3 regions of the Pantoea sp. SGAir0430 genome follow, and region 2 is predicted to be linked to each of the others. Evidence: predicted binding sites of a transcription regulator. Region 2 holds the regulator's gene; each other region holds the start of a gene.
The links. Region 2 encodes LexA, which represses DNA repair genes until DNA is damaged. Its sites were predicted from a motif close to TNCTGTATGTACATACAGNA; they were not measured.

Region 1 (6,064 bases), 1.5 Mb from region 2:
AACACTCAATGGTGCCATCGCCGGGAACACGATAATCGGAAATTTTCACACTCCCGCCTTGGTGCTTGATCATCTCTGCTACTGCTGTCAAATATTCTTTATTTGAGGATATCCCGGCAATATCAACAAGCTCACACCCTAATTTAGTTACAGAAATGTAAGTGGTATCACATTTTCTATCCGCTGGCATTTCATAGATTAGTGCTTTATCTAATGTTCTCAAGAATGATTTTTCATTTGGCTCAGAGTGCAATGTGATAGTTGCTCTTTCTCAGTTATATTTTGAACGATACCCAACTCCTGCATATAATAAAGCAAATCCAACCAAGCCATTTATGTATAGTTCTTTTATGAATATCTCCCGCCCCTCCTAAATACCCCCTATAAATAAAGCCTTCCTTGAAAATAAATGGCATTACTCTTTCGATATCCTTAGCATCGTTTTTAGTTATATTTTTAAGAAACTCCATCGTCCTCAAAGAAAAACGTCCCGGTGATTTTATTTCTCCAGCGAGAAGATTAGCCCATAAAGCCTGGACATCTTCAGACGTAACATTAACCGCATAACTGCGCCATCTTTGTATCCAATCAAAGTCAATGTCATCCTCAGAGATCGCTCCAGCTTCCTTTAATAATTGCTCTTCAGCTTTAAGAATTGTTTTAGCTAGATTAACCTCACATGTAAATTTCTAATTATAATATCATCTTGCATGACAGCATACATGCTTGGTAGATCAACTATCGGAGAAAAATTTTCAGCCTCGCTTTTTAAAATAACGTTACCACCACTGTGATTGGCAATAAGAGAACCGTCCTTAATTCTGCTCACATCTTTTTCAGCTTGAGCAAGCATTAACATTGAGAACGCGCGACTTCAGCATTAGCTAAACCTTCTCTCTTAATTTGCCATGGTCTAAGTACTCCGCAAACACCTTTATCTACAATTGTATCCCATAGTTTGATAGCTAACTTCTCTCCAGGAAAACCTACCATTTTTCTACCTCATGGGCGTATTTAAAAAAGACTTAACATCTAAGGACTAACATTCAGTATGTAAACGATATTTACAAGATAGCAGTTAACTTACTCCTATCTCCAGCCCCATGCGCGCGCTCGTACCCCCGCCACGCCTGCCCGCTTTATGCAGTGGTTTTCATGCACCTGCATGACATATGAAAAAGCCCGCCAGAACTGGCGGGCCGGGGTAGATTTGATCCTTTTGGATCATGCGAATTCATGCGGCATAGACATGCACTACGCATTAGCGCCGGAGAAACCATCAAAGCAGGCAGCCTAACGCCTCGCCCGGCTCGTTGTTCAACCTCGGCAGGGCCCTGCCGAGGTTATCAATGTTGCCAGCTGTCGTCTTCCCAAACGGACCGAAGTATGTCTATAACATTCTTTTTATCCGCATCCAGTTTCAGGCCGCTTAACTCCACACCGTTAGCGCTGCCCTTTCGAATGCGTATGCTGGTTTTGGGGTATACAGGTAACAGGTTCTTATAAAGTTCAGCTTCAAGGGAGGTGAGTACACCCGGGCTAATTTTCTGCTCTTTGTCAATCATGATGTCAATGCGCATATAGCCCTCTCTCAATGTGAATTGCTGTTTTCATCTGTGCTTCTGATTGGCGCAGTTGCGCCATTAGTTCACCAGATAACTCAAGCAACCACTGAATGGCGAAATCCTTCTCCTCCTGATCACAATCATCAAAAGAGATTTTTTTAGAATAAATTCAATTTGTTGAGTTTAATTTTCTCCAAAAGGTAGTCCTGCATCATCCCTCCCCCATATCAACAACTGTATATGCGTACAGTATAATATTGGTTATCAAATGTGAAATGATTTTTTAGGTTCAAACACCACAAGTCTTAAAGTATGCCCTTGAACTCATTGCACTTACTCCCGGGTTCTACCTGTAGACGACTGGCGCGCGAGACGCTCAATTCGCTTCAAAATCGCAGTCGAATCAAAAATGCGGTGCGGCCTGAGCAAGTCTCCATAAGCGGAGCTGCGGAACATCCGCCCGGCAATTTCGGTCTGCGTGCCACCGATGAGCCGCACGGCCAGACCGCGACTGATAGTTTCACCGCTTAAATCTCTCACCTGGCTTATAAGGTTGTCACACGCAGCTTCAATTTTGTCCGATCGCCGGAGCTTCTTATGCAGTTTTTGAGGTTGCTGCGCCCTGATTTGCGCCAGCAATCGCCGCCGTTCCTTCCTGCTCATGCCGTCAAAGTCAATTTTGTCGAAACTTTCCGGTGGGTTCGAATCCTCGGATCTCAAACCTCCCGTACAGTTATTGACAGAACTCCGAGAGGACGCGGGCGCGTCCTGAAGGTCAAAAGCAAAATCAACGGCACGCTTCGGAACGATTTTCCACTGCGTAAGCCGGGTTAAAATTGGCGTATCTTCTCCGACTTCAGTAGCAAAAACGCCTTTGATGCGCACGGTTTCCTCGCCGTATTCGTTCACGTCTTCGCTGGCCTGATACCAGGTGCGCACGGCCAGTTCATCGCGGCGCACGAACGGGCCGCCCTGCGCATTAACGTAGCCTGCCCAGTCACCCGCATCAGCAGCGTCGTGCGCAGCTGCAAACTCAACGCTTAGCCCGTGCGCGGTTTCGCTGTCGGCCATGCGGCGCAGCTCGCGGTAAACAGTCACCGGCGCGCCGCCCACAAACTGGAACTGGCGAATGTGCCATCGCGCAGCCCAGGCGGAAACGGCCGGCGCAGTCTCTTTCAGCTCTTTGCCGCTTTCGTCGTCAATTTCACCGTCAAGCGCGTAGCCGTCGATGTTTTTCGAGATGTACTTAGCCACATATCCGGTGGCGCTGCCTTTTTCCGGGTCAATGGCTTCGGCGTGAAAACGCGCTTTGCGGGCTTTATCGCTCGTGAGTTCGCGGCTGTCTTCCTGATATGCGTAATTGCGGATGGTCTGGCGCACCTGCTCTACATCCTCAGGACGTATGAACATCAACATGTGCCAGTGTGGTGTGCCATCGTGGTGTGGCTCGGCAACGCGAATGCCAAAAATACGGATCTCGTCTCGGTGCAGTTTGGCGCGGATTTTCTGCCAGACGCTGCACAGGTAGCGCTGGGTGTCTGCGGGGCTGGCGCCGTTCCACTTGCGATTACGATGGCCGGTCTTGATAGTGGCGTGGTAGCGCGAAGGGGCTGTGAGAGTGTAAAAATCGCCAACGAAGCCCATTGCGTTGCAGATATTTTCGAAGCCGCGAATGCGCGTCATTAACTCGCAGCGGCGGATCGCCGGATTTGCCACGCTGCCGTCATATTTATCGATCAGGCTGATGCGGTTGCCGTCTTCGTCTTCCAGCTCCAGCCCTTTAAGAAATTCACGCGTGCGGCGCTTCTGCTCGCGCCATTCTGAAACGGTCATGTTGCTTGCATATGAGGTGTGCTTTTTGCTGACGTTAGCCAGGGCGATCTGCAGATGTTCACGCCACGAAGCGGCGACGCGGCGCAGACGGCCCTTCCACCATTTTTCGGTCTGCATGCGCATGATCGCCGGGGTCACTTCCTCCGGGTCGAACAGGCGGGACGTAACCTTTTCCCACAGTGGCGGCGTCTGGCTCAGCTCCCGGGTGATAGTGGCGGCGGTCATGTAAACGCGATGGGTGTATTTGTAATCCGACTCGTCGCTGGCCTGCGCGTGCGCCTGTACCAGCTCGGCCAAGATGAAATTAGCCACATCTCCGGCCAGCAGATCGACGTCAGCGCGCGCCATATCCGGCAGGCGGTTAAAGCGGCGCATCAGCTCCCAAAGCGTACCGGCCGCGCTGGCCGCGCCAGCCTGTTGAGCGGCGTTGCCTGCCAGCAGGTTAAACGTGCCGCTGCTCATTTCGCCGAGACGGTACTGATTACTGACGCATTCAACGCGTGGCAATGTGCGCTCAACAAAAGTTTTTGCTAAGTACGCATTGGCACGGGCAATGCCCTGCGTCTTTTCAAGCTCGCTGACGCGGCGCCTGACGTCGAGCTGGATCAGTGTCGGCTGCTTTTCCAGTAGCTCCTGCGCACGTGCTAAAGCCGCAATCATCTTATTGCGGCTGTGCATTTCCTCATAGGTGGGGTATGGGCTGGCGATGGCTTCCCGTGGCGCATTCCACGGGTATGCATACTTCAGGATCATGCTGCATCCTGCTTAATGCGCGGGCTAAGCCACAGGCACTCTGTTTTGACTTTAGTTCCCCTGCCCGCGCTAATTCTGGAAGGTTTGCTGACCATGGTCCAGCCCGCAAGCATGTCCCGATAGAGTTCACAATCGTAACCACTGATCATCACCATTCCGGCAAGAACGCTGGCCACAGATAAAAGCTGCTCGTGCTGGTCGTCGCTCATTTCGTGGTTGTAGCAGCGATTTCCTTTAGCGCGGGTTTCGGTCACATAAGGCGGGTCTACATAGTGCAGCGTGGTTTCGGCATCATGAGCGCGCATGACATCAAGAGCGTCTTTGCTTTCAATGATCACGCCCTGGAGGCGCTCGCAAACAGCGCGCAGGTTTTCAGGGTAACGTTCCCATAAGTGTGCGGCTGTAGCGTATTTGCGCTTACTGTCTCCGCGAAATCCTGAATTACCGCCAATACCAGCAGCGGAGCCGAATCCCATACACGCACGCACGACCATGCGGCGGGCACGTTCCAGAGGCTCATCGGTAAGCTCCTGTGCGGCGTAAAATTCATCACGTGCGTATGGCGTCAGGCGGCACGCATCCTGCAGGCGTTGACAAGACTTCGCATCGCGCAGGACGCGAAACAAATTGACCACTTCACCGTCTAAATCGTTATAAACTTCAGCGTAACTGCGTGGCTTCTGAATCAGTACGCCGGCTGCACCGCCGAAAGGTTCGACGTAGCATGTATGCTCAGGCATAAAGCTGATCACCCATGGAGCCAGGCGAAACTTACCGCCGTGGTAACGGATTACAGGATGCTTAATTTTGTCGGTAGTCATGCCAGTGCCTCGCATTTAACTGGCATACGCACAGCGATAATTTCAGCAGCCCGCTTTTTCTCACCGGCAGCAACGCCAACCGATCGTGCCACATTGATTTTTGTCTGCTCAAAATCCCGCAGGATGCTGCGGGTAAACAGGGTGTCGCTGTTTGACAGGACAACTGATTGCGATCAGCAATGCCCAGCAGGTAGCAGACCAGCGAGCACTGGTCATCGTCGTCAAAACCAGCGGTGTGATAGTCGGCAAACGTGCCGTGATACGGCGGATCGCAATACACCACGTCGCCGCCTTTAATCATGGTCAGCGTTTCCTGATAACCGGCACAGATGAACGTCGCGCGCTGAGCCTTCACGGCAAACGCCTCGATTTCAGCCAGGGGGAAATAAGGCTTCGCGTAATTCCCGTAAGGAACGTTGAATCCGCCGCGGCGGTTATAGCGACAAACCCCGCGGTATCCGTGGCGGTTCAGATAGAGAAAGTGCGCCGCGCGCTCAAGCAGTGGCATGGAGGCGCTATTGTTGAATTCATCGCGCAACCGGTAATAACTTTCCTCGCTCGTGTTCTGATTGAAAAGCGACGCCGCCACCACGATAAACGGGCGCGCATGCTCTTTGACCTGCTGATAAAGGTTGATTAAATCGGGGTTAATGTCAGCGATCAGATATTCCGGGTAATCAGTATTCATCATTACTGCGCAGGAACCGGCGAACGGCTCGACCAGACGATCGCCGGCTGGCAGGTGAGCCGCCAGCTCAGTCATTACGCCGGCTTTGCTGCCCGGCCACTTCAGGATGGTTTTCATAGTGCGGCCCCTTTGTAATGCGCGCTTTTCAGCTCACCAACTTCCTTACAGGTCACGCACTCAGAAACGCCCGGCAGCGCACGGCGGCGCGCCTCCGGGATTTCATCACCGCAAGAAAGGCAGAAAAACTCACTCGCCCCGGCCGGGCGATGAGTTGCGTTTGCCAGATTGCGCGCCAGTTCCTCCTGCACGCGCTGCTGTACCAAATCCATTGAATCGGCCATCAGTGCAGCTCCCTCGCCTGGTTCTCGTAACGCTCGGCCTCTTTGTCCAGCAGCTCGATAATT
Region 2 (11,731 bases):
AATCAGCACCAGCAGCATCGCCAGCGCGCCGCCGGTATTGGGATCGAGCGAGATATCGCCTGACACCAGCGCGGCGATGCGCACCGGCACCACGTTGAAGTTGCCGGTGGTCAGCGCGTAAATGGTGGCGTAGGCGCCCAGCGCGTTGGCCAGCAAAATCACAAAGGTACCGAGCAGCGCCGGAAACAAAATCGGCAGGCCGATGTGCCACCAGTAGCGCCAGCGGCTGGCACCGAGCAGTGCCGCCGACTCTTCCCAGTCTTTCCGCAGCCCGTCAAACGCCGGGTAGAGCAGCAGAATACCGAGCGGAATCTGGAACCAGGTGTAAACCAGCACCATGCCGTCGCGCGAAAACAGCTTAAAGCTGTCCAGCCAGCCGTAGTGGCGCAGCAGCAGCGTCAGGCAGCCGTTCAGTCCGAGCAGGATGACAAAGGCGAAGGCCAGCGGCACGCCGGCGAAGTTGCTGGTCATATTGGTGAACGACAGTAAAAAGCGCTGAAAACGGCCGGTGCCGAGCTTGTGCAGCGAATAACCGGCAAGCAGCGCGATCAGCAGGCCGTAAACGCTCGACCACAGCGAAATATCCAGCGACAGGCGAAAAGCCTGCAGGTAGAACGGTGAAGTTAGGATATCGCTGTAGTTATCAATGCCCCAGCGCTCATTGATATCGCTCCAGAAGCTGTTGATGGCAATCCACAGCAGCGGCGCGAGCTGGAAGGCGATCCAGAACAGCACGAACGGCAGCAGCAACAGCGAGGCCAGGGTTTTGCCCTTCATCAGCGCGGCTCCGCCAGCAGACCACGACACAGCGGTTTGTCGTGCGGGACGCCGAGCAGGGTGCAGACGGTGCCGCACAGGTCGGTTTGCTGCGGTTTAAGGTCGGGCTGCAGCGAGAAGCCGCGGCCAAAAACAAACAGTGGCACCTGCGTCTCTTCCGGCAGAATACCGCCGTGCGAGCGATCGTCGTTCATGCCGTGATCGGCGGTGACAATCACCTGATAACCGGCGGCCAGCCAGCCGGGCATCCACTGCGACAGATAGCCATCCGCCATTCGTGCCCGGTTACGGTACTGCGGTGATGACAGGCTGTGCTTGTGCCCGGCATCGTCGATGTTCATTGGGTGAATCAGCAGGAAATCGGGATCGTGCTGCAGGCGCAGGCTTTCGGCATCCTCAAACAGATGCGAGTCGGGGTAACCGTCGTCCCAGTAGAAATGGCCGTACTGGATCGGCAGGTCGGGTGCGTTAGTGTGGCGATCGCGCGCAGCGTTGAACGGCGAGCGGTTATACAGTTCGCTCACCCAGTGATAAGCGGCAGCGGCGGTAGTGAGTCCGGCGTCGCGCGCATAGTGGAAGATGCTGCGCTGATTGCTCAGGCGATTGACGCCGTTGTGAATGATGCCGCTGCGCACCGGCGGAATGCCGGTCAGAATGCATTCGTACAGCGGACGCGACAGCGACGGCAGTTCGCAGGTCAGCGTGTAATAGTGGCCGTTGCCCTGTTTGCATTCGGCAAACAGATAGCCCATGGCGTGCTGCGCCACCTGATTACTCAGCCCATCGAGTACCACCAGGATTGTTTTCATCCCCGCTCCCTCAGGTGCGCATGAATGCGCACCCTGTAAAAATTGGTGATAGGTACCGGCGCAATGTATTGCGCATTGCCGGAAAACGGATGCGCGATACATCGCGCCGCTACGGTATGTGCGACTGGCAAAACGTCTGCGTTACTGCTTCATGTTAATAACCACATTCTCCTGCCACAGACGCGGCAGCAGTTTCGAGGTTTTATCCCAGGCAGCCTGATCTTTGATCGGACGGGCATTTTTATATTCCGACTGCGGCAGCAGTTTGGCCTGCACGTCCGCTGGCAGCGTTAAATGCTCGGCGCGAATCGGGCGCGCATAGCCTTTCGCCAGGTTGATCTGGCCCTCATCCGACAGAATGTATTCACGCGCCAGCTTCGCCGCGTTCGGGTGGCGGGCGTATTTGTTGATAATGGTGGTGTAGCCAGAAGTCACGGACCCGTCCGACGGAATCACCACTTCGTAGCGATTTTTATCAATCTGATCGCGGTAGTTCAGACCGTTGAAGTCCCACACCACGGCGACCTGAATCTCACCTTTTTCGATGTTGGCGATCACCGGATCGGTCACGCCAAGGCGGCCCTGTTTCGCCAGCTCGCCAAAGAACGCCAGCGCCGGCTTGATGTTCTTCTCGTCACCGCCCAGCGCATAGCTGGCGGCGAGGACGCCATTTGCCGCCTGAGCTGCCGTGCCGACGTCGCCGATAGTGACCACATACTTACCTTTTTTCAGATCGGCCCAGCTGTGCGGTGCGTCTTTCACCTGCTGCTTGTCGATCAGGAAAGCGATGGTGCCGGTGTAGGCCAGCATCCAGTTGCCATCGGCGTCTTTCGCCCATGCCGGAATCTGATCCCAGTGCGTCGGTTTATAGGGTTGCGCCACGCCTTTGGCGACGGCAATCGGACCGAAAGCGGCGCCCACGTCGCCGATATCGGCGCTGGCGTTATCCTGCTCGGCGGCAAACTTCGCCAGCTCCTGCGCCGAAGACATATCGGTATCGCTGTGCTTCAGACCATATTTGGTGCTGAGATTGTTCCAGGTATCTTTCCAGTTAGCCCAGGTGTCAGGCATACCGACGCTGTTAACCTGGCCTTCGGCGCGCGCGGCTTTTTCCAGTGCGGCAACATCGTTATCGGCGGCATGCGCGGCGGGCAGCGCAAGCAGAACAGCACTGGCTACTACAGAAGAGATAAACGCTTTCATCTCGATTGCTCCGGGTGTAAGTTGTGGGTCGTCGTGGTCTAGTCCAGCAAGAACCGAGCCAATGTAGCCCGGATAGATGAAGGTTTTATGACCGGGGTGTTGAAATGGGATGTGGCGCGTCGTTCCACATGCGGTTACAGCGCGCTAAAGCGTGGGATGTGCCTTGTCACATTGTAGTCATCGAACTGTCATAGTGCAGATTTGCCCCAAAATGAGGCTGAAAAAAATGTCGTCGAAAACCGCAGATGTGATCGCCGCCGCACTATGCGAACGGATTGAAAACGGAGAGTTTGTCACCAGACGATTGCCGGCCGAGCGCGCGTTGAGCGAACAATATTCCACCACGCGCATCACGCTGCGTGAAGCGCTTGGCCTGCTGGAAGCGCAGGGCGTCATCTACCGCGAATTACGGCGCGGCTGGTTTATTGCGCCGCCGCGTCTCATCTATAACCCGGCACATCACAGCCACTTTCACGCCATGGCGCTGCAGCAGGGGCGCATTGCCAGCACTGAGGTGATGGAGGCGCGCGAGGTGCCGGCGCAGCTGGCAATTGCGCGTCATCTGCAACTGCTGGAAGGCGATCAGGTGTACCGCATTCGCCGCCTGCGCCGCATTGATGGCCGCGCGGTGCTATACGTCGAGCATTACCTCAATCCGGCCTTCTTTCCCGGTCTGCTGCGTGAAGATCTCACCCGCTCGCTGACCGATCTGTATGACCAGCGCTACGGCATTCACTACGGCGGCGCACGGTTTACCATTGTGCCCGGTCCGCTTCCGGCGCGGGCGGCGCCCGCACTGAACGTGGCGAGCGGTACGCCCGGCCTGCTGATTACGCGTATCAACCGTGACCAGCATAAGCGGGTGATTGACTGCGACTGCGAGTACTGGCGTTATGACGCGCTGTGCGTTGATGTTGAGGTGTGATGTATTGTGATTTAGATCACATTACAGCATGATAGCGCCAGAAGAATCTCGTCATCTGAGGCGCAAAATAATGACAACAAAACCAGCGGCGGGGCAGCTTATTGCTTCGGTATTACAGTGGGTACTAAACATTGGCCTGGTGATTCTGGCCGTTATTCTGGTGGTGTTTCTCGGTAAAGAGACCATTCACCTGGCGAATGTGCTGTTCAGCACCGGTGAGCAGGCGTCTTCGTATCTGCTGATCGAAGGCATTGTGATCTACTTTCTCTATTTCGAGTTTATCGCGCTGATTGTGAAGTACTTTCAGTCCGGCTATCACTTTCCGCTGCGCTACTTCGTCTATATCGGCATCACGGCGATTATTCGTCTGATCATTGTCGATCATAAAAATCCTTTCGATACGTTGTGCTACTCGGCGGCCATTTTGATTCTGGTGGTGACGCTGTGGCTGGCCAACAGTAACCGCCTGAAACGCGAGTAATTCCTCCCGCGACGCCAGCGTGGCACAAGCAGATGTGTCACGCTGAGCGCGGTGCGCTACACTAGGGCAACTTTTTTACCGGAGATGTCCTGATGTCGCATGACGCGCTGCGCCAGTTACGCGCACTGCACTGGCTGCCAGCCTCTTCCCCGTTACTTTCACCGCCGCTGCTTGACTGGCTGCTGGAAGAAGACTCAATGACGCGCCGCTTTGAGCAGCACTGCCAGCAGGTTACCGTACAACTGCTGCGGGAAGCGTTCATTACCGCCGATGAGATGCCGCAGGAAGCGGCGTTTCTGCCTGCCGACACGCGCTTCTGGCTGCGTGAAATCGTGCTGTGCGGTGACAATGAACCCTGGCTGATTGGCCGAACCGTGGTGCCGGAGAGCACGCTGAACGGGCCGGAACAGATGCTGCAAAATCTCGGCACGCGGCCACTGGGACGCTACCTGTTTTCCTCCTCGACGCTGAGCCGCGATTTTATCGATCCGGGCCAGATTGATGACCTGTGGGGACGCCGCTCGCGGCTGCGCCTGTCCGGCAAACCGCTGCTGTTAACTGAACTGTTTTTACCGGCGTCGCCGCTGTACCGCGCGCTGAAGCAAGGATAACGCCCCGTGCAAAAGACTTTAACCATGAGCAAATGGCAGGCCTATAGTCGCCTGATGCGTATTGATAAACCGATTGGCACGCTGCTCCTGCTGTGGCCGACCCTGTGGGCGCTGTGGCTATCCGGCATGGCGATTCCGCCGCTGTCGGTGCTGGTGGTGTTCGTACTTGGCGTGTTTGTGATGCGTGCGGCGGGCTGCGTGATCAACGATTACGCCGACCGTAACGTCGACGGCCACGTGAAACGCACCGCCGCGCGACCGTTAGCCAGCGGCGCGGTAACGGAGAAAGAGGCGAAACTGCTGTTCGCCGGCCTCGGTCTGCTGGCGTTCCTGCTGGTGCTGACCATGAACCGCATGACCATTCTGCTGTCATTTGGCGGGCTGGCGCTGGCGTGGGTTTATCCCTTTATGAAGCGTTATACCCATCTGCCGCAGGTGGTGCTGGGCGCGGCGTTTGGCTGGGCGATTCCGATGGGCTGGGCGGCGGTTAGTGAGTCCTTACCTTTTGTCTGCTGGCTGGTGTTTCTCGCCAATATTTGCTGGACGGTGGCTTATGACACCCAGTACGCCATGGTTGACCGCGACGACGATCTGAAGATTGGCGTGAAATCCACGGCGATTCTTTTTGGGCGTTACGACAAGCTGATTATCGGGTTGTTACAGCTGGCCGCGCTGGGCCTGATGGCACTGGTGGGCATTTTACTGCATCTGAACGGTGCGTTTTACTGGTCGCTGCTGCTGGCGGGCGGGCTGTTTGTGCATCAGCAGAAACTGATTGCCGGGCGTGAACGTGAGCTGTGCTTCCAGGCATTCCTTAACAACAACTACGTTGGTCTGGTGCTGTTTATTGGCGTGCTGCTTAATACCCAGCCGTTTGTTGCGCTGTTCTGATGGTGGGGTGATTAACCCCGGCGGCGCGCCGGTCGCCGCATTGGGAGGCGCGTTCTTTTCACGCCTGAATTCTGACAACAAAAACCGCGGCGCAATCTGGCGTGTGACAGATGCGCCGCGGTTTTCAGTCGTCCATTAGTCGTGCGCCACGGCACTCTCAATGGTCAGGCGGACATCGCTGGTGACCAGTTCGGCCAGCATCTGCCACATCATATTGGTACGTTCAGCATCCGCATCACCGGAATCACTGATATAGCCTTCATCACGCAGCGACAGCACCAGCGCGGTAAAGACTGCCTTGTCGAAGAACTCCGGCGCATTGATACCGTGCAGCACTGACAGACGCTGAGCCAGCGTGCGGCTCTCTTTCTCCAGCGTGCCACGGTTAATGGTCGGCTTGGCGCTGAGAATGGCGAAGGTAATGGCGAAACGCTGCAGCGTTTCACGGATCCCGGCCGCCAGCAGCTGCAGCGTACGGTAACGCGCCGCACTCATTTTCAGCTGGCCTTCCTGTACGGTGATCAGTCCCTGCCGCGCCATTTCGGCGCAGAGCGCATTCAGCAGGGCCGGCAGTTCGGCACTGTCCCAGCGCAGGAACAGTTCGCTCTTCAGCATCGGATAGACCAGGCTGACCTGACGCAGCAGTTCCGCCTCGCTGATCTCCCGATGCTGCTGCACGATAGCGGCAATCAGCGACGGCATCACCAGCATATGGTGGATGTTGTTGCGATAGTAGGTCATCAGCACCGCCTGCTCGCGCGGCAGAATGATGATCTCGCCAATACTGTCCTGCTCGGTCTCGAACTTGTTCATGCCCATGGCGTGATCGAGCAGCGCTTCAGCGCTGAGATCCGGCACGGTTGACTCGGGTGAGTACGGCACATTGCGCAGCAGCTGGGTGTAGCACTCCAGCTGTTCCGTCAGCTGTTCACGCGTCAGCGAACGCTGGCGCGATGCCAGCAGCGCGGTCACGCACAGGTTCATGGCGTTGGCCGCGCCGGCTTCGTTGATGCGTACCATCAGACGTGCCGCGATATCGTTCACTACCGGCGTCATCCACGCCGGACGCTGAGGATCGATAGGGTCAATCGCTTCACGCCACTCCGGAACCTGTTTGTTGAGATAGTTAACCAGCGACAGCGGCTCACCGAAGTTCACATAGCCCTGGCCGAGGTTACGCAGCTTGCGCAGGCCGCGCACCATCTGCATGAAGCCCTCTTTCTCTTTCGCGGCACCGCGCAGCTCTTTGGCATAAGTGCCGACTTCCATCACGTGCTCATAACCGATGTAGATCGGCACAAAGGTGATAGGACGGCTGCCGCCGCGCAGCAGCGCCTGTAACGTCATCGACAGCGTGCCGGTTTTCGGGTCGAGCAGACGGCCAGTACGTGAGCGCCCGCCTTCAACAAAATACTCAACTGAATAGCCGCGGCTGAACAGCTCGCCCAGATACTCGCGGAACACCGTGGAGTAGAGCTTGTTGCCTTTGAAGGTACGACGAATAAAGAAGGCACCGAGGCGACGGAAAATCGGTCCGGCTGGCCAGAAGTTGAGATTGATACCGGCAGCAATGTGCGGCGGCACCAGGCCCTGATGATAGAGCACGTAGGACAGCAGCAGATAATCCATGTGGCTGCGGTGGCAGGGCACGTAAACAATTTCGTGACCATCCTGCGCCAGCTGGCGCACGCGTTCGCCGCCGTGCACGTTAATGCCCTGATAGAGCCGACTCCACAGCCAGCCCATCACACGGTCAGTCACGCGGATCGCTTCGTACGAGAAATCCGCCGCCACTTCTTCCATCATTTCGATGGCATTCTGCTGCGCTTTTTCATGCGAAATCTTCTTGCTGCGCGCTTCGTCTTCAACCGCTTTCTCAATCGCTTTGGATTGCAGCAGCTTGTTGAACAGATCCTGGCGTGCCGGCAGACGCGGGCCGACGGCTGCCAGCCGCTGGCGGGCAAAATGAATGCGTGCGACACGTGCCAGCTTCTGCGCGATCGACTGATCGGTACCGTGTTCGGTGGCCATCTGACGCAGTGAAACCGTGGGCGAGAAGCGGACAAAGCTGTCGCGACCGTGCCACAGGATGGCAAAGAACTTCTGTATACCGTTAAGAATACGCAGATGTGGCGTCGGTTCGCCCTGAATTTCACGGCCTGGCGCACGGCCAAACATCACGGAAACCGGCAGCATCTGTACGTCCAGCGCCGCATTATTGCGGTGCAGATCGAGGTAGTCATGGAAAAGCTTGACCGACTCCGGGTTCGCCACGAAATAGGGGAAGACGCGCGGCCCATCGTGAATAAATACGTGGCGCGGCAGCAGGGTGCCGTCAATCTCCAGCGGCGCCAGCGGATCCGGCAGATCGTGCTTCAGGCACTGTGCGCGTAGCGTGAGCAGGTCCGCCTTTGAATCATAAGGCAAAACATACATCACCGGACGGGTCGGATCGATACCGTGTTCCGAGATCGGATCGGTCGGAATGACCTTACTTTTTACCAAAATAGAGAGTGGTAAATTCAACAATTTGTAATAGAGTTTACGCCAACCTGACATAGACAACTTGAAGCCTCTTGTTAGCAAAGCGCGGCAAGCATACCAGAAAGTGCGGCGAAGATCTGTGGCTGTGCCACCTCGCGCGCCCAGACATTGACGTCAAAAACAGTTAAGGGTTCCACAACATGGCAAATAACGTCACCGGTTTCCTGAGAATCATTAAAGCCGCCGGTTATTCCTGGCAGGGGCTGCGCGCTGCCTGGCAGCATGAAGCCGCTTTTCGCCAGGAGGCGATTGCCGCACTGGTCGCGGTTGCCATCGCCTGCTGGCTGGATGTCGATATCATCACGCGTGTGTTGCTGATTGGCTCGGTGGTGCTGGTAGTCATTGTTGAGATCCTTAATAGTGCCATCGAAGCCGTGGTGGACCGTATTGGTCAGGAACGCCATCCGCTGGCGGGACGCGCCAAAGACATGGGCTCGGCGGCGGTACTGCTGGCTATCTTACTGGCTCTGTTTGTCTGGATCGCGCTGCTTTGGTCGCATTTGCGATAAACATTCCACATTCATCAAGCCGCTGATTTTTCCCTCTGTTTCGGTTTTCATTTCGCCAATACCTGTATATACTCACAGCGACTGTATAAACAACCAGGGGGCGGGATGAAAGCGTTAACCAGCAGGCAGCAACAGGTCTATGACCTGATTCGCGACCATATTAATCAGACCGGCATGCCGCCAACGCGTGCTGAAATTGCTTCGCAACTGGGCTTCCGCTCGCCTAACGCTGCTGAAGAGCACCTGAAAGCGCTGGCGCGTAAAGGTGTCATTGAAATCGTCTCCGGTGCATCGCGCGGTATCCGCCTGCTGATGGAAGAAGAGGCGAGTGAAGGGCTGCCACTGATCGGTCGCGTCGCCGCCGGTGAACCGCTGCTGGCGCAGGAACATATCGAAGCCCACTATCAGGTTGACGCCAACCTGTTCAAACCCTCTGCCGATTTCCTGCTGCGCGTCAGCGGTATGTCGATGAAAGATATCGGCATTATGGACGGTGATCTGCTCGCGGTGCATAAAACACAGGAAGTGCGCAATGGCCAGGTGGTGGTTGCGCGTATTGATGATGAAGTCACGGTGAAACGCTGGAAGAAGCAGGGCGCGATTGTCCAGCTGCTGCCGGAAAACAATGATTTCCAGCCGATTGTCGTGGATACCCGTGAACAGTCGCTGACCGTGGAAGGGCTGGCCGTTGGCATCGTGCGCAACGGCGAGTGGCTCTGAAACCCGGTTGATCTCCCCCGCTGCGGCGGCGCTCGCGCGCTGGCCGCAGTCTGCTTTAATCATACTTTTGTTCCCGGCCCGTAAGGCGCTCGCTCAGGCCGACTACCGTAACCCTCGGGATGGGGCTGATGCAGCTATTTTCCTCTTCTGATAAAACGCTGTGGCGACTGGCGTTGCCAATGATCCTCTCCAATATCACTGTGCCGCTGCTCGGCGTGGTCGATACCGCCGTGATTGGCCATCTTGATAGCCCGATCTACCTCGGCGGCGTGGCCGTAGGCACCACGGCAACCAGCTTCATCTTTATGCTGCTGCTGTTTCTGCGTATGAGCACCACCGGTTTAACCGCGCAGGCGTTCGGGGCCGGCGATAAACAGGCACTGGCGCGCGCACTGATGCAGCCGCTGCTGATCGCTCTGGCCGCCGGGTTGCTGCTGGCGCTGCTGCGTTCTCCTGCCAGTAGCCTGGCGGCAACGCTGATGGGCGGCAGCGCGGAAGTCCAGCAGCAGGCGCAGATCTTCATTGAAATCCGCTGGCTGAGCGCACCGGCTACGCTGGCTAACCTGGTGATTCTCGGCTGGCTGCTGGGCGTGCAGTATGCGCGTGCGCCGATGGTTCTGCTGATTGTCGGAAACCTGGTCAACATCCTGCTCGATCTGCTGCTGGTGCTGAAATTGCACTGGGGCGTTGCCGGTGCCGCCGCCGCCACGGCGCTGGCCGAATACGTGACGCTGGCAGTGGGATTATGGATGGTGGCGCGCGTACTGAAACTGCGCGGCATCGATTTCAAACTGCTGAAAAACAGCTGGCGCGGTGACGCGGCGCGGTTATTTCGCCTTAATCGCGACATCATGCTGCGCTCGCTCATGCTGCAGATTTGCTTTGCCTCACTGACCCTGCTGGGTGCACGCATCGGACCGGATGTGGTTGCGGTCAATGCGGTGCTGTTGATGTTCCTGACGTTTACTGCCTATGCGCTGGACGGCTTTGCTTACGCGGTGGAAGCCTGCTCGGGTGAAGCGGTAGGGGCAAAAGATCGCAGCCGGCTGCTGCTGATCTGGCATGCCGCCTGTCGCCAGGCGGGTATCGTTGCGCTGCTGTTTGCGCTTATTTATGCGCTCAGCGGGCCGTACATTGTTGCATTGCTTACCTCGCTGCAGCCGCTGCGTGAGATGGCCGATCGCTTTCTGCTTTGGCAGGTGATTTTACCGCTGGTCGGCGTCTGGTGTTATCTGCTGGACGGCATGTTCATTGGCGCGACGCGCGGCCGCGAAATGCGTAACAGCATGATCATGGCTGCAGCCGGTTTCGGCATCACTTTGCTGACGCTGCCGTGGTTAGGGAATCACGGTTTATGGCTGGCGATCACGGTGTTTCTGGCGCTGCGCGGCCTGACGCTGGGATGGATGTGGCGCCGCCACTGGCAGCGTGACAGCTGGTTCAGCCAGCCATAAGCGCAGCGCAGGCACCAGAATAATCTGTAATTCCGTGCACAATCCGAAGCGGCTACTATAATTATCTCAAACGGCGCAGATACGCAGCGCGTTATATGGTTATTTCCGGCATTACATGAGAAATACACCATCTCACTCAGGAAGACGTGGAGGATTGTTATGAACAAAGACGAAGCGAGCGGAAACTGGAAGCAGTTTAAAGGGAAGTTTAAAGAGAAATGGGGCAAGTTAACCGATGACGATTTGACCGTGATCGAAGGGAAACGCGATCAGCTGGTGGGTAAAATCCAGGAACGTTACGGTTACGCCAAAGATGAAGCTGAACGTGAATTGAAAGACTGGGAAAGTCAAAACAAAGATTACCGCTGGTAAGTCTCCCGCTTTAAGGATGATGCTCCTACCCGCTGATCGTTACGATCGGCCTGGCACACGGACGTGCCAGTTACCCTTTACGCATCTTCTTCTTACTTTCCACTTCATGATCGTGATGACAGCTACCCGGCTGCGTGCAGGCAGCAACTTCAGCACAGTTTTCACACAGGCCGTGCGCCTCAATAACGCTATGACGTAAGGTAAAACCTGCCTGATCGGCCAACCCGGCAATGATCTTTTCCACGCCGTGCGCGTGCTTCTCACTGACGGCGGCACAGTTGTCGCACACCAGCATCACCGAGGTGTGCGCCGGCTCGTCGAAATGGTGGCACACCACATAACTGTTATTTGACTCTACCCGATGAATAAATCCCTGCTCCAGCAGGAAATCCAGCGCGCGATAAATAGTCGGTGGTTTCGCCTGGGGTTCACTGA
Region 3 (11,731 bases), 140 kb from region 2:
CGGGCTGCGCCTGCTCTGCCAGTTGCGGGTTGATGGGCCGTTTGATCTCCACGCCAAGCGCACGAAACGACTCGCTCTGGGCGATCAGATTGCCGCGCCCCTGTGCCAGCTTTTTCATCGCTAGCTGATAACTCTGCTGCGCTTTGTCGAGGCTATGCCCGATGCCGCTCATATCATCGACAAACAGCCGCATCTTATCGTACAAGCGCGCAGCGCGGTCGGCGATGCGCTGGGCATTACGGCTCTGATGCTCATAGCGCCACAGGTTATTAATGGTGCGCAGCGCCACCAGCAGCGTGGTCGGGCTGACCAGCATAATGTTTTGCTGCAGCGCTTCGCTGATCAGCTCCGGCTGACGATCGATCGCCAGCAGAAACGCCGGTTCGACCGGAATAAACATCAGCACATAATCCAGCGAGCGTAAACCGGGCAATTGTTGATAATCTTTACGCCCCAGCAGCCGGATATGCCCGCGCACCGCGTTGATGTGCTCCTGAATCGCCTGTTCGCGCGTCAGCTCATCGTCGGCGTTGAAGTAGCGCTCATAGGCAATCAGCGTCATTTTGGCGTCAATTACCACATCTTTACCCTGCGGCAGACGCACAATCACATCCGGTTGCATACGGCCCTGCTGCTCCAGCTGCACGCTGACCTGAGTCTGGTACTCGTAGCCTTCGCGCAGACCTGAGGCCTCCAGCACCCGGCTGAGCACCACTTCGCCCCAGTTGCCCTGAATTTTATTGTCGCCCTTCAGCGCTTTGGTGAGGTTGATCGCTTCCTGCGCCATCTGCGCGTTGAGCTGCTGCAGCTGACGAATCTCATGCGCCAGCGTGTGGCGTTCACGCGCTTCCTGGCCGAAGCTGTCGTTGACCTGGCGGCGGAAGCCGTCCAGCTGTTCGCGCAGCGGGCCGATCAGGCTGTTGAGGCTCTGCCGGTTCTGCTCGTCGACGCGTTTTCCGCTGTTTTCGAAGATTCGGTTGGCGAGGTTTTCAAACTGCGCACTCAGGCGCTGTTCGCTGTTGGTCAGCAGACGCTGCTTCTCCTCAGCGGCGAAACGCGTCTCTTCTAATCGAATGGTGACTTCCCGCAGTTCGGCTTCCTGCGCGCTGTTAACTTCCAGCTGATTACGCAACTCGCGGCTGAGCTGTTCACTCTCGGCCCGCCAGTAATCCAGCTGCTGCAGGCGCTCCTGCGCGCCGCTTAGCGTGCCGTGTAGCTGGCGCAGCTCCTGTTCGCGCTGCTGCAGTTGCTGTTGCAGCTGTTCCAGCTGCTGCTGCTGACGCTGCTGCGCCTGTTCCAGCAGGCGGCGTTCGGTGGTGAAGCTGGCGTGCTGATGGCCGGCGCGCAGCTGGGCAATAATCCAGCCAATGCCCAAACCGGCCAGCGCCAGCGCGCCGCTGATGATAAGTTGCTGATCCATAATCCCCCCGCGGATCGTCTCGCTGAGGAGAAGGTAGAGCGCCACTGTATGAATGTCCAGAACATTCATGGCAACCCGCGGATTTTATCGCGGGCGCGATAGGCTCCGTCCGGGCAACTACAGGGCGCGTACGGTCAGGTCGCCGGCTTTCCAGGCATCAATCAGGAAAAACGGCATCGGCAGCACCCATTCGCTGTCGCTTTTCACCTTCGCCGGATAGCACCAGCTGTTGCCGCCGTAGGTCAGCTCCACCTGCTGCTGGCCATTTTCAGCGTTAGCCACTTTGCCGGCCATGCTGGCGAAACCGGCGTTGCTGCCGACGTGGAAGCTGTCGGTCTGCCAGCGAATCGGCGCATGCGCCGGCCACGGCTGCGCGTGGTGGAAGTGAAAGATATCGTCGTGATTGAGGATGCTGTCGCGTACCGTCGGCCACAGCGCTACCTTGAGGAAGTACTGGTCGGTAAAGCGCTCGCTGCCGTCATACTGCGCGATAAAGTCGCGCATCTGCTGCTCCACGTTGTGAAACACGCCGTGACAGCCGCCCCACATGCCGGCCAGTAACAGCTCGGTGTGCGAATAATAATCGCGCATGTGGTGGAACCAGAATGGCGAAGCCAGCCAGGCGTCGACGGCCGCGACTTCGCGCTCTGACAGCAGCGAATCCGCATCCCGCACGATGTAGCGTTTTACGCTGACATCGTCCATCACCAGAAAGCGCCACAGCGTAGGGAAAATGGTTTTCTCCTGCGACATATCCACCAGTTGGGTGTTTGGCTGGGTCAGGCGCTGCCACACGTGCTGCGGCACGCTATCGTCGAGATAGATGCGGCACATCCAGTCCGGATAGAGCTCACGCGCCACCTCAACGTTTTTGATCAGGGTTTCGCAATAGCGCGGCTGACCGCCATACAGACTGAAGGAGATGATATTTTCTGCCGGATTGCTGCGGTTAATCGGCGCAGGCGCCGGTGCGGGAAAAGTCGCTTTCGCGCCCTGACTGAAACGCATGTCGGATTGGGTGAGCGATTCCAGGCCATAACGCGCCACTTCATCTGTCTTATCCAGCCAGCCACACACTTCCGTCAGGCCATCCAGCCAGGTTTCCGACGCCTGCGCGCGCTGCGCCGCCGGTGCCTGATAGATTTTCTGGTAAATCTTGTAGGATTTTTTATGTTCGCCGACGCGCATCAGCGTCAGCGCGTAGTCGCTGAGCACCTGCATCTGGTTAGGCATGACGCGCAGCACTTCTTCGCAGCACTGGCGCGCCAGAGGATAATCTGACGCGGCCATTGCCTGACGAAACCGCGCGGCGGCACTCTCAACGCGGGCCTGCATTGCAGCAGGGCGGCTGGTAAAACCCGGACGTGGGACAGAGATCGTTTTGCGCATAGGAAATTTCTCAGAATCGGCTGAAATTGCGCGCATTCTAATCAGGCAATTGCTGAGCTCCCTATAAGCCTGGTCTCGAAATCATTCCCTGACTGGCGCGCTAAAGTAAGCGACGCGCGGCATCCACCACAATTTTCACCGCATCGCTTTCTGTCTGCTTCATAGTGGCCGCATCCGGGATCTCTTTTTGCGTGCGATTCACGATGACGCCAGCCACCATGCCGGCACGCAGTCCCTGACTGGCGCACATGGTTAACAGTGTAGCGGATTCCATTTCATAGTTAAGTACGCCCATTTGCTGCCACTCTTTCATCGAGCCCTGGAAGCGGCTCACTACGCGTCCGGAGAAGGTGTCGTAGCGCTCCTGGCCAGGATAGAAGGTGTCTGACGAGGCAGTGACACCAATATGCGTGGTCGCACCGCAGGCTTCTGCCGCGGCCACCAGCGCGGTGGTGCAGGCGAAATCAGCCACCGCTGGGAATTCCATCGGCGCAAAGTGCAGGCTGGCACCGTCCAGACGGACCGAGGCGGTGGTCACCAGCACATCACCCACGTTGATGTGTGGCTGAATCGCGCCGGTGGTACCCACACGCAGGAAGGTACGCACGCCCAGCTGCGCCAGCTCTTCAACGGCGATAGAAGTGGACGGACCGCCAATACCGGTGGAACAGACGACCACCGGTTTGCCGTCGATCTCCGCCAGCCAGGTGGTGAATTCACGGTGCGACGCGAGGTGCTGTGGATTCTCCATCAGCGCCGCGATTTTCTTCACGCGCTCCGGATCGCCAGGAACAATCGCCAGCGTGGCTCCTTTCAAATCGGCTTTGGTGATGCCAAGGTGGAAAACGTCAGACTGGGCCATATCAGACTCCTGGAAGATAAGGGGAATAAGCGCGCCACTTTACGTCAGCGGCCCGGATAAATATGTGACTGAATTCACTATCAATAATGAAAGTTACATTGAACTAAAAATATTGTGTGACTCTAATCACATATTAGCGGTCTGCTGCGCTGAATTGCTACAAGCGGTGCTGTGTAACCGTAAAAGGCAGTGTTAATAGAGAAGCAGACCAGGTTAACCATCCCCCGTACCCTACGCCAGCCTTGCCGTAAGGCCAGGCTATAGTTACGTGATTGCGCACTTGCTAGCACGGAGAGAACCATGAAAACCGAAGACAATATGGCACAAAAATCCGCCACCGACGGCTTTGCGCCAGCGGTGCAGCCCACCGCAGCCAGCACCATCATTACCGCCAGCGATGCCATTCACGCGGGCGAGACGTCCGTGCCGAGCCAGGGTGAGAACCTGCCGGCTTATTATGCTCGTCCGCAACAGTTTAGAGGCACGCTGCCGGTCGTGCTGGTGGTGCAGGAAATTTTCGGCGTGCACGAGCACATCCGCGATCTGTGCCGCCGTCTGGCACTGGAAGGCTATCTCGCCGTGGCGCCGGAGCTCTATTTCCGCGAAGGCGATCCCAACGATTACAACGATATCCCCACCCTGTTCAAAGAGCTGGTGAGCAAAGTATCGGATTCGCAGGTACTGTCGGATCTCGACCACGTGGCCAACTGGGCGGCGCGCCACGGCGGCGATATCCGTCGTCTGGCGATCACCGGTTTCTGCTGGGGCGGTCGCATCAGCTGGCTGTTTGCCGCCCATAATCCGCAGGTGCGCGCCGCCGCCGCCTGGTACGGTCGCCTGGAGGGCGAGAAAACGCTGAAGCAGCAGAAACATCCTATTGATATTGCAGTGGATTTGAATGCACCGGTGCTGGGCCTGTATGGCGGCCAGGATGAAAGCATTCCACTGGAGAGTATCGATAAGATGCGCCAGGCCCTGCACGCGGCCAATGCCAAAGCCGAGATTGTGGTGTATCCGGAAGCTGGCCACGCCTTCAACGCCGACTATCGTCCGAGCTACCACGCCGATTCCGCACAGGATGGCTGGCAGCGCATGCTGGCGTGGTTTAAGCAGTATGGCGTCGCGCCAAACGCGGAATAAAAAAAGGGGCGCCAGCGCGCCCCAACTCAACAACACAACGTATTATCCTGCCATCAAACGGTTTCGGCGCGCAGCTTCTGCGCCGCTTTCACCATGTTGGCCAGCGCCTGACGCGTTTCACTCCAGCCGCGCGTTTTCAGGCCACAGTCCGGGTTCACCCACAGGCGCTGCTGCGGAATACTCTGCGCCGCTTTGCGCAGCAGATCTTCCATCCACTCCACGCTCGGTACGTTGGGTGAGTGGATGTCATACACGCCCGGCCCGATTTCATTGGGATATTCAAACGCTTTAAACGCATCCAGCAGATCCATATCAGAACGTGAGGTTTCGATAGTGATCACGTCGGCGTCCAGCGCGGCAATCGAATCCATGATGTCGTTGAACTCGCAATAACACATGTGGGTGTGAATCTGCGTCTCGTCCTGCGCCACCGCGGCGTTAAGGCGGAACGCGTCCACCGCCCAGCGCAGATAGGCTGCCCAGTCAGACTGATGCAGCGGCAAGCCTTCACGCAGCGCCGGTTCGTCAATCTGAATGATGCCGATACCGGCTTTTTCCAGGTCCTGCACTTCGTCGCGCAGCGCCAGCGCAATCTGTTTAGCGATGGTTTCGCGGGTCACGTCTTCCCGCGGGAACGACCAGCACAGGATGGTGACCGGTCCGGTCAGCATGCCCTTCACCGGTTTGTCGGTCAGCGACTGCGCATACTTTGCCCACTCGACGGTAATCGGCTGCGGGCGGCTGACGTCCCCGATGATCACCGGCGGCTTAACACAGCGCGAGCCGTAGCTCTGAACCCAGCCGTTCTGGGTGAAAACAAAGCCGTCGAGGTTTTCGCCGAAGTACTCCACCATGTCGTTACGCTCGGCTTCGCCATGCACCAGCACGTCGAGCCCCAGACGCTCCTGCTCCGCAATCGCCTGTCGGATGTGTTCCGCGATACCGGTGCGGTAGTGGCCGCCGTCAATGTTGCCTTTTTTGAAGTCGAGGCGCAGGCCGCGAATCTCGGTGGTCTGCGGGAAAGAACCGATGGTGGTGGTGGGCCACGCCGGCAGGTTAAAGCGCTGACGCTGCGCCTGAGCACGCACGGTGTAGCTGCTGTTGCGCTCAGTGTCTCTGGCCTGGACTTGCGCCAGACGCTGCGCCACGGCGGGATTATGCACGCGAGCAGAATTTGCCCGGGCACGAATCGGCGCGCTCCAGGCGTGCAGCGCAGCGGCATCGTGCTGGTTCAGCGCCTGACTCAGCAGCGACAGCTCCGTGCACTTCTGTAACGCAAAGGCGAACCAGCTTTTTATCTCGTCGTCGAGGCGGGTTTCCACGCTCAGGTCAATGGGGCTGTGCAGCAGTGAGCAGGAGGAACCGATCCACAGCTGTTGACGCTGGCCGGTCAGCGGCTGCAGGCGCTCAAACCAGCGGGTGAGATCGGCGCGCCAGACGTTACGGCCATTGATCACCCCCAGCGACAGCAGCCAGTCCGCCGGGATCTGCTGGTTGAGTTGCTCAAGGTCGTCTTTGCCGTGCACCAGGTCCACGTGCAGGCCCTGCACCGGCAGCGTTTTGATGACATCAAGATTCTGACCAATGCTGTCAAAGTAGGTGGTCAGCAGCAGTTTCACTTCGCCCTGTAGCGCGTCGTACGCCGGTTTAAACGCCTCGCGCCACGCCTGCGGCAGTTCCAGCGCCAGCGCCGGCTCATCAATCTGCACCCATTCGATGCCGCGCTGACGCAGTTCAGCCAGCACCTGACGGTACACCGGCAGAATGGCCTGCAGCAGCGACAGGCGGTCAAAGGCGTCACCTTTCACCTTACCCAGCCACAAATAGGTCACCGGCCCCAGCAGCACCGGTTTGATGGTGTGGCCGAGCGCCAGCGCTTCATCCACCTCGTCCAGCAGTTGCGTCCAGCTGAGACGGAACTGCTGACCCTGGGTAAATTCCGGCACGATATAGTGATAGTTGGTGTTAAACCATTTGGTCATCTCTGCCGCCGCCGCAGGCTCGCCGCTGGGCGCCCGACCGCGGCCGATGCGGAACAGGGTGTCGAGGTCAATCGAGCCGTCTTTATTCTGGTGCCGTGCCGGTACGTTACCGAGCAGCAGGCTGGTGGTCAGTACGTGATCGTACCAGGCAAAATCGCCGACCGGCAGCAGATCAACACCGGCGTCTTTCTGCTGCTGCCAGTGACGGGCGCGCAGTTCACGACCCACCGCCAGCAGTTCGTCCTGTGAGCTGTTCCCGGCCCAGTAGCTTTCCTGCGCTTTTTTCAGTTCGCGGCGCAGTCCGACGCGAGGGAAACCGAGAGTATGGTTCAGAATGGTCATGTGAGATTCTCCAGAAGTTGTTCGCTGTGCGACAGTCGCAGCAACCGATTTACGTTCATCCAGCGGGCAATCCTGCCGTGCGCTGAGCGTATTAGCTGGACAAAGGTAAAGTGGCCGTCGCGTCTGACTGAGATGTTTAGCCGTCCAGATGTTTACACCGCTATAATCTGCGGGTACTGTATGTGTCTCAAGCGCAATTTGTTCAATCTCGATGTGAAGGACTCTCATGATCGAACTCAAACACCTGCGGACGCTGCAGGCGTTACGGCACACCGGCTCGCTGGCTGCCGCCGCCGCTCAGCTTCATCAGACGCAATCGGCGTTGTCTCACCAGTTCAGCGACCTGGAACAGCGGCTGGGCTTCCGGCTGTTCGTGCGTAAGAGCCAGCCGCTCCGTTTTACGCCGCAGGGAGAGATTCTGTTGCAGCTGGCGGAGCAGATTCTGCCGCAGATTCAGCAGGCGCTGCAGGCCTGTCATGAGCCGCATCAGACCACGTTGCGCATCGCTATCGAATGCCACAGCTGCATCCAGTGGCTGACGCCGGCCCTGAACAATTTCCGTCAGAGCTGGCCGCAGGTAGTGATGGACTTCAAATCCGGCGTGACCTTTGATCCGCAGCCGGCGCTGCAGCAGGGTGAACTGGACGTGGTGCTGACGTCCGATATTCTGCCGCGCAGCGGTTTGTTCTATGCGCCGATGTTTGATTTTGAGGTGCGGCTGGTGCTGGCGCCGGATCACCGCCTGGCGCAGCTGGCTCACATCACGCCGGAAGATTTGGCCGATGAGGTGCTGATGATCTATCCGGTACAGCGTCAGCGGCTGGACGTGTGGCGTAACTTCTTACAGCCAGCCGGCGTCAGCCCGGCGCTGAAGAGCGTGGATAATACACTGTTGCTGATCCAGATGGTGTCAGCCGGCATGGGCATTGCCGCGCTGCCGCACTGGGTGGTAGAGAGCTTTGAGCACCAGGGGCTGGTGGTGACGCGCACGCTGGGCGACGGGTTGTGGAGCCGTTTATACGCGGCGATGCGCGATGGCGAGCAGCGGCAGCCGGTGCTGGAGGCCTTTGTGCGCTTTGCCCGTCAGCACGCCTGCGAACACCTGCCTTATGTGCGCGATGCCTCGCGCCCCGGTTCCCTGCAGCCGGTCTCGTCCTGATGCCGCGGGCGGCCAATGTCGCCCGTGCTGTTATCCCTGCCCTGCCTGCTCTATAATGCGCCGCCTTAACCGCTACCGGAGAGTTTCACCATGACCAATAACGATGTGCTGCGCAGCGTGCGCTATATGCTGGATTTGAGCGACAGCAAAGTGGTGGAGATTTTTGCGCTGGCGGGCAGTGAAGTACCGCGTGAAGATGTGCAGGCGTGGCTGAAGAAAGATGACGATGAGGCGTTTCGTAAACTGCCGGATGTGCTGATGGGCTACTTCCTCAACGGTCTGATTTTCTACCGTCGCGGCAAAAGCGAAGACGCGCCGGCCCCGTCGGTTGAGCGCCGCATGAACAATAATATCTTTCTCAAGAAGTTACGCATCGCCTTCGCGCTGAAAACCACCGATATCCCGGATATCTTATTGAAGGCTAACTTCAAGGTGTCACAGGCTGAAATCGGCGCGATTTTCCGCAACCCGGATCATAAAAATTATCGCGAGTGCGGTGACCAGATTCTGCGTAACTTCCTGAAAGGTTTAACGCTGATTCAGCGGCCATCTACACCCGCGAAAAAAAGCTAAGCGCCTGAACTGCTGCTTTTGGCCGTGTGTCCCAGTACCCAGCGTTTATGCACGTACAGGGACGCAAAAATCACTATCGCCCCGGCGATAAAGCTCGGCCAGTGCGGCTTCTCCTGCCAGATCGCCAAATTCACCAGTAATCCTGCCGGCACGTGCATGTTGTTCATAATGCCCAGCGTCCCGGCATCGACCTGGGTCGCGCCGTAGTTCCACATGAAGTAACCCAGCCCGGACGCGACCACGCCCAGCCACACCAGCACGCCCCACTGCAGCGTGGTGGTCGGCAGCTTGTGCGGATTGCCCCAGATGCACCAGGCGATCACCGCGATCAGCACTGCGCCGAGATAGAACCACGAGAACGCGGTGTGCTGCGGCATCGGGCGGACTTCCTGCAGGCGCTTATAGCCCACCATGCCAATCGCAAAGCAGATGTTAGCCGCCTGCACCAGCAGCAGTCCGAACCAGAAATCATCGCTGACTTTGTCGTAGCGGATAATGGCCGCACCGAGCACCGCCAGCAGCGCGCTGAAAGCATAGCCAATGCGCAGCGGGCGCTTGCTGAGCAGGTCATAAATCAGCGTGACATATAGCGGCGTCATCACCGTAAACAGCAGGAATTCCGGCACGCTGAGATAGAGATAAGCCTCGAAACTGATCAGATACATGATGCCTAATTGCAGCATGCCCACCAGCATATAGAGCAGTAACGTTGAGGCGCGGTAACCGCGCCAGCGCAGAAACGGCAGAAAGACCAGCGCCGCCAGGCCTAAACGCATCAGCACCGAGAACCAGGTATCCACCTGCCCCGCCAGATACTCCCCGATTAAACTAAAAGAAAAAGCCCACAGAATGGTGGTAACGATCAGCAACAGCACGGTTATGTATCCTAAAGTTCAACACTGGCGCTAGTGTAAACAAACTACAGCGCGCTGGCGGGATAATCTGGTTGACATGTGATGAAATTAAACACGATCGCATCTTCCCTGCCCGGTCAGCAGGCACGCGTCCGCATGGCGGGTTGACCGACGGGCGGCGATTTTTATGAGGCAGCGCGCCGTTTTCTCTGACAGAAATGCGCGAAATCCAACATTTACTGGTTTATATCGCTCTTTATTGTCATAAAACTGTAACATATGTGTCACACGTCACAGTAACTGCGCGTAACCATCACTATTCTGTGCGCGAAATGGAAAGGTTGCTTTCTGTTCGCTGTCGTACTTTTTTTGCCCCAACCTGCTGGGAATCGATAACTATATTGCGCCCTTGGAGGGCCATTCTGATGTTGAGTATTTTTAAACCTGCACCACACCAGCCCCAGGTGGCGGATGATCGCGTCGATCCGCTCTATCGTCGTCTGCGCTGGCAGATCTTCTTCGGCATTTTCTTTGGCTACGCCGCCTATTATCTGGTGCGCAAAAACTTTGCGCTGGCGATGCCTTACCTGGTCGAACAAGGCTTTTCCCGCGGCGACCTTGGCTTTGCCCTCTCCGGCATCTCCATCGCCTACGGTTTTTCCAAATTCATCATGGGATCGGTCTCGGATCGCTCCAACCCGCGGGTCTTTTTACCCGCCGGCCTGATTCTCGCCGCCGCCGTGATGCTGGTGATGGGCTTCGTGCCGTGGGCAACCTCGAGCATCATGGTGATGTTCGTGCTGCTGTTTCTGTGTGGCTGGTTCCAGGGCATGGGCTGGCCACCGTGCGGACGCACCATGGTGCACTGGTGGTCGCAGAAAGAGCGCGGCGGCATTGTGTCGGTATGGAACTGCGCGCACAACGTGGGTGGCGGTATTCCTCCGCTGCTGTTCCTGCTCGGCATGGCGTGGTTTAACGACTGGAAAGCCGCGCTCTATATGCCGGCGTTTGGTGCCATCCTCGTCGCCATCATCGCTTTTGCGCTGATGCGCGATACGCCGCAGTCGTGCGGGCTACCGCCGATTGAGGCATGGAAGAATGACTATCCGCCGGATTACAGCGAGAACCACGAACAGGAGCTGACGGCGAAGCAGATTTTCATGCAGTACGTGCTGCCGAATAAGCTGCTGTGGTACATCGCACTGGCCAACGTGTTCGTATATCTGCTGCGCTACGGCATTCTCGACTGGTCACCGACCTATCTGAAAGAGGTGAAGCACTTCACGCTGGATAAATCCTCGTGGGCCTATTTCCTGTACGAATACGCCGGGATTCCGGGCACGCTGCTGTGCGGCTGGATGTCGGACAAGGTATTCCGCGGCAATCGCGGTGCCACCGGGGTGTTTTTCATGACGCTGGTGACCATCGCCACCATCATTTACTGGCTGAACCCACCGGGTAATCCGGGCGTGGATATGATCTGCATGATCGTCATTGGCTTCCTGATCTACGGTCCGGTGATGCTGATTGGTCTGCACGCGCTGGAGCTGGCACCGAAAAAAGCGGCCGGTACTGCGGCAGGCTTTACCGGTCTGTTCGGCTATCTCGGCGGATCGGTGGCAGCCAGTGCGATTGTCGGTTACACCGTGGATTTCTTCGGCTGGGACGGCGGTTTCTTAGTGATGATTGTCGGATCGGTGCTGGCGGTGGTGTTACTGCTGCTGACCATGGTCAGCGAGCATCGCCACAAGCAGCAGCAGGCATAATCTGAGCGGGCCGGTGCATACCGGCCCGTTTTATTCAGGCCAGGAACAACTTACGCAGCGTCTGCGGCACCGCGTCGTCGGCGTTGCTGCCAATCACTTCCAGCGTCGGCAGGGTATCTTTCAGGCGCTGATGAGCGTTACGCATGATGCAGCCTTTGCCCGCCATACTCAGCATCTCGACATCATTCATGCCGTCGCCAAACGCGATGCACTCTTTCAGCGAATAGCCAAGCTGTTTCGCCAC

Region 1: the regulator LexA is predicted to act here: its motif matches at 1,798-1,817, upstream of E7738_RS00065 (DinI-like family protein).
Region 3: the regulator LexA is predicted to act here: its motif matches at 7,310-7,329, upstream of metR (HTH-type transcriptional regulator MetR).

Annotation. Positions count from the first base shown of each region.
Region 1 covers NZ_CP039427.1:4,018-10,081, reverse strand. Annotated here, with positions in the region: gene E7738_RS00075 (hypothetical protein) at 1-223, opposite strand, end outside; gene E7738_RS00070 (DUF2806 domain-containing protein) at 276-584, opposite strand; gene E7738_RS00065 (DinI-like family protein) at 1,347-1,580, opposite strand; gene E7738_RS00060 (replication endonuclease) at 1,899-4,151, opposite strand; gene E7738_RS00055 (DNA adenine methylase) at 4,148-4,972, opposite strand; partial or broken gene E7738_RS00050 (DNA adenine methylase) at 4,969-5,777, opposite strand; gene E7738_RS00045 (TraR/DksA family transcriptional regulator) at 5,774-6,001, opposite strand; gene E7738_RS00040 (DUF2732 family protein) at 6,001-6,064, opposite strand, start outside.
Region 2 covers NZ_CP039427.1:2,582,632-2,594,362, reverse strand. Annotated here, with positions in the region: gene E7738_RS12380 (ABC transporter permease) at 1-777, opposite strand, end outside; gene E7738_RS12375 (alkaline phosphatase family protein) at 777-1,586, opposite strand; gene E7738_RS12370 (ABC transporter substrate-binding protein) at 1,728-2,789, opposite strand; gene E7738_RS12365 (UTRA domain-containing protein) at 3,016-3,714, shown strand; gene psiE (phosphate-starvation-inducible protein PsiE) at 3,785-4,195, shown strand; gene ubiC (chorismate lyase) at 4,288-4,806, shown strand; gene ubiA (4-hydroxybenzoate octaprenyltransferase) at 4,831-5,697, shown strand; gene plsB (glycerol-3-phosphate 1-O-acyltransferase PlsB) at 5,833-8,256, opposite strand; gene E7738_RS12340 (diacylglycerol kinase) at 8,382-8,750, shown strand; gene lexA (transcriptional repressor LexA) at 8,856-9,470, shown strand; gene dinF (MATE family efflux transporter DinF) at 9,599-10,924, shown strand; gene E7738_RS12325 (CsbD family protein) at 11,084-11,296, shown strand; gene zur (zinc uptake transcriptional repressor Zur) at 11,367-11,731, opposite strand, start outside.
Region 3 covers NZ_CP039427.1:2,719,553-2,731,283, forward strand. Annotated here, with positions in the region: gene rmuC (DNA recombination protein RmuC) at 1-1,420, opposite strand, end outside; gene E7738_RS12930 (tetratricopeptide repeat protein) at 1,538-2,809, opposite strand; gene udp (uridine phosphorylase) at 2,910-3,671, opposite strand; gene E7738_RS12940 (dienelactone hydrolase family protein) at 3,972-4,811, shown strand; gene metE (5-methyltetrahydropteroyltriglutamate--homocysteine S-methyltransferase) at 4,865-7,135, opposite strand; gene metR (HTH-type transcriptional regulator MetR) at 7,362-8,294, shown strand; gene E7738_RS12955 (YehS family protein) at 8,385-8,867, shown strand; gene E7738_RS12960 (carboxylate/amino acid/amine transporter) at 8,864-9,742, opposite strand; gene glpT (glycerol-3-phosphate transporter) at 10,147-11,487, shown strand; gene yigL (sugar/pyridoxal phosphate phosphatase YigL) at 11,522-11,731, opposite strand, start outside.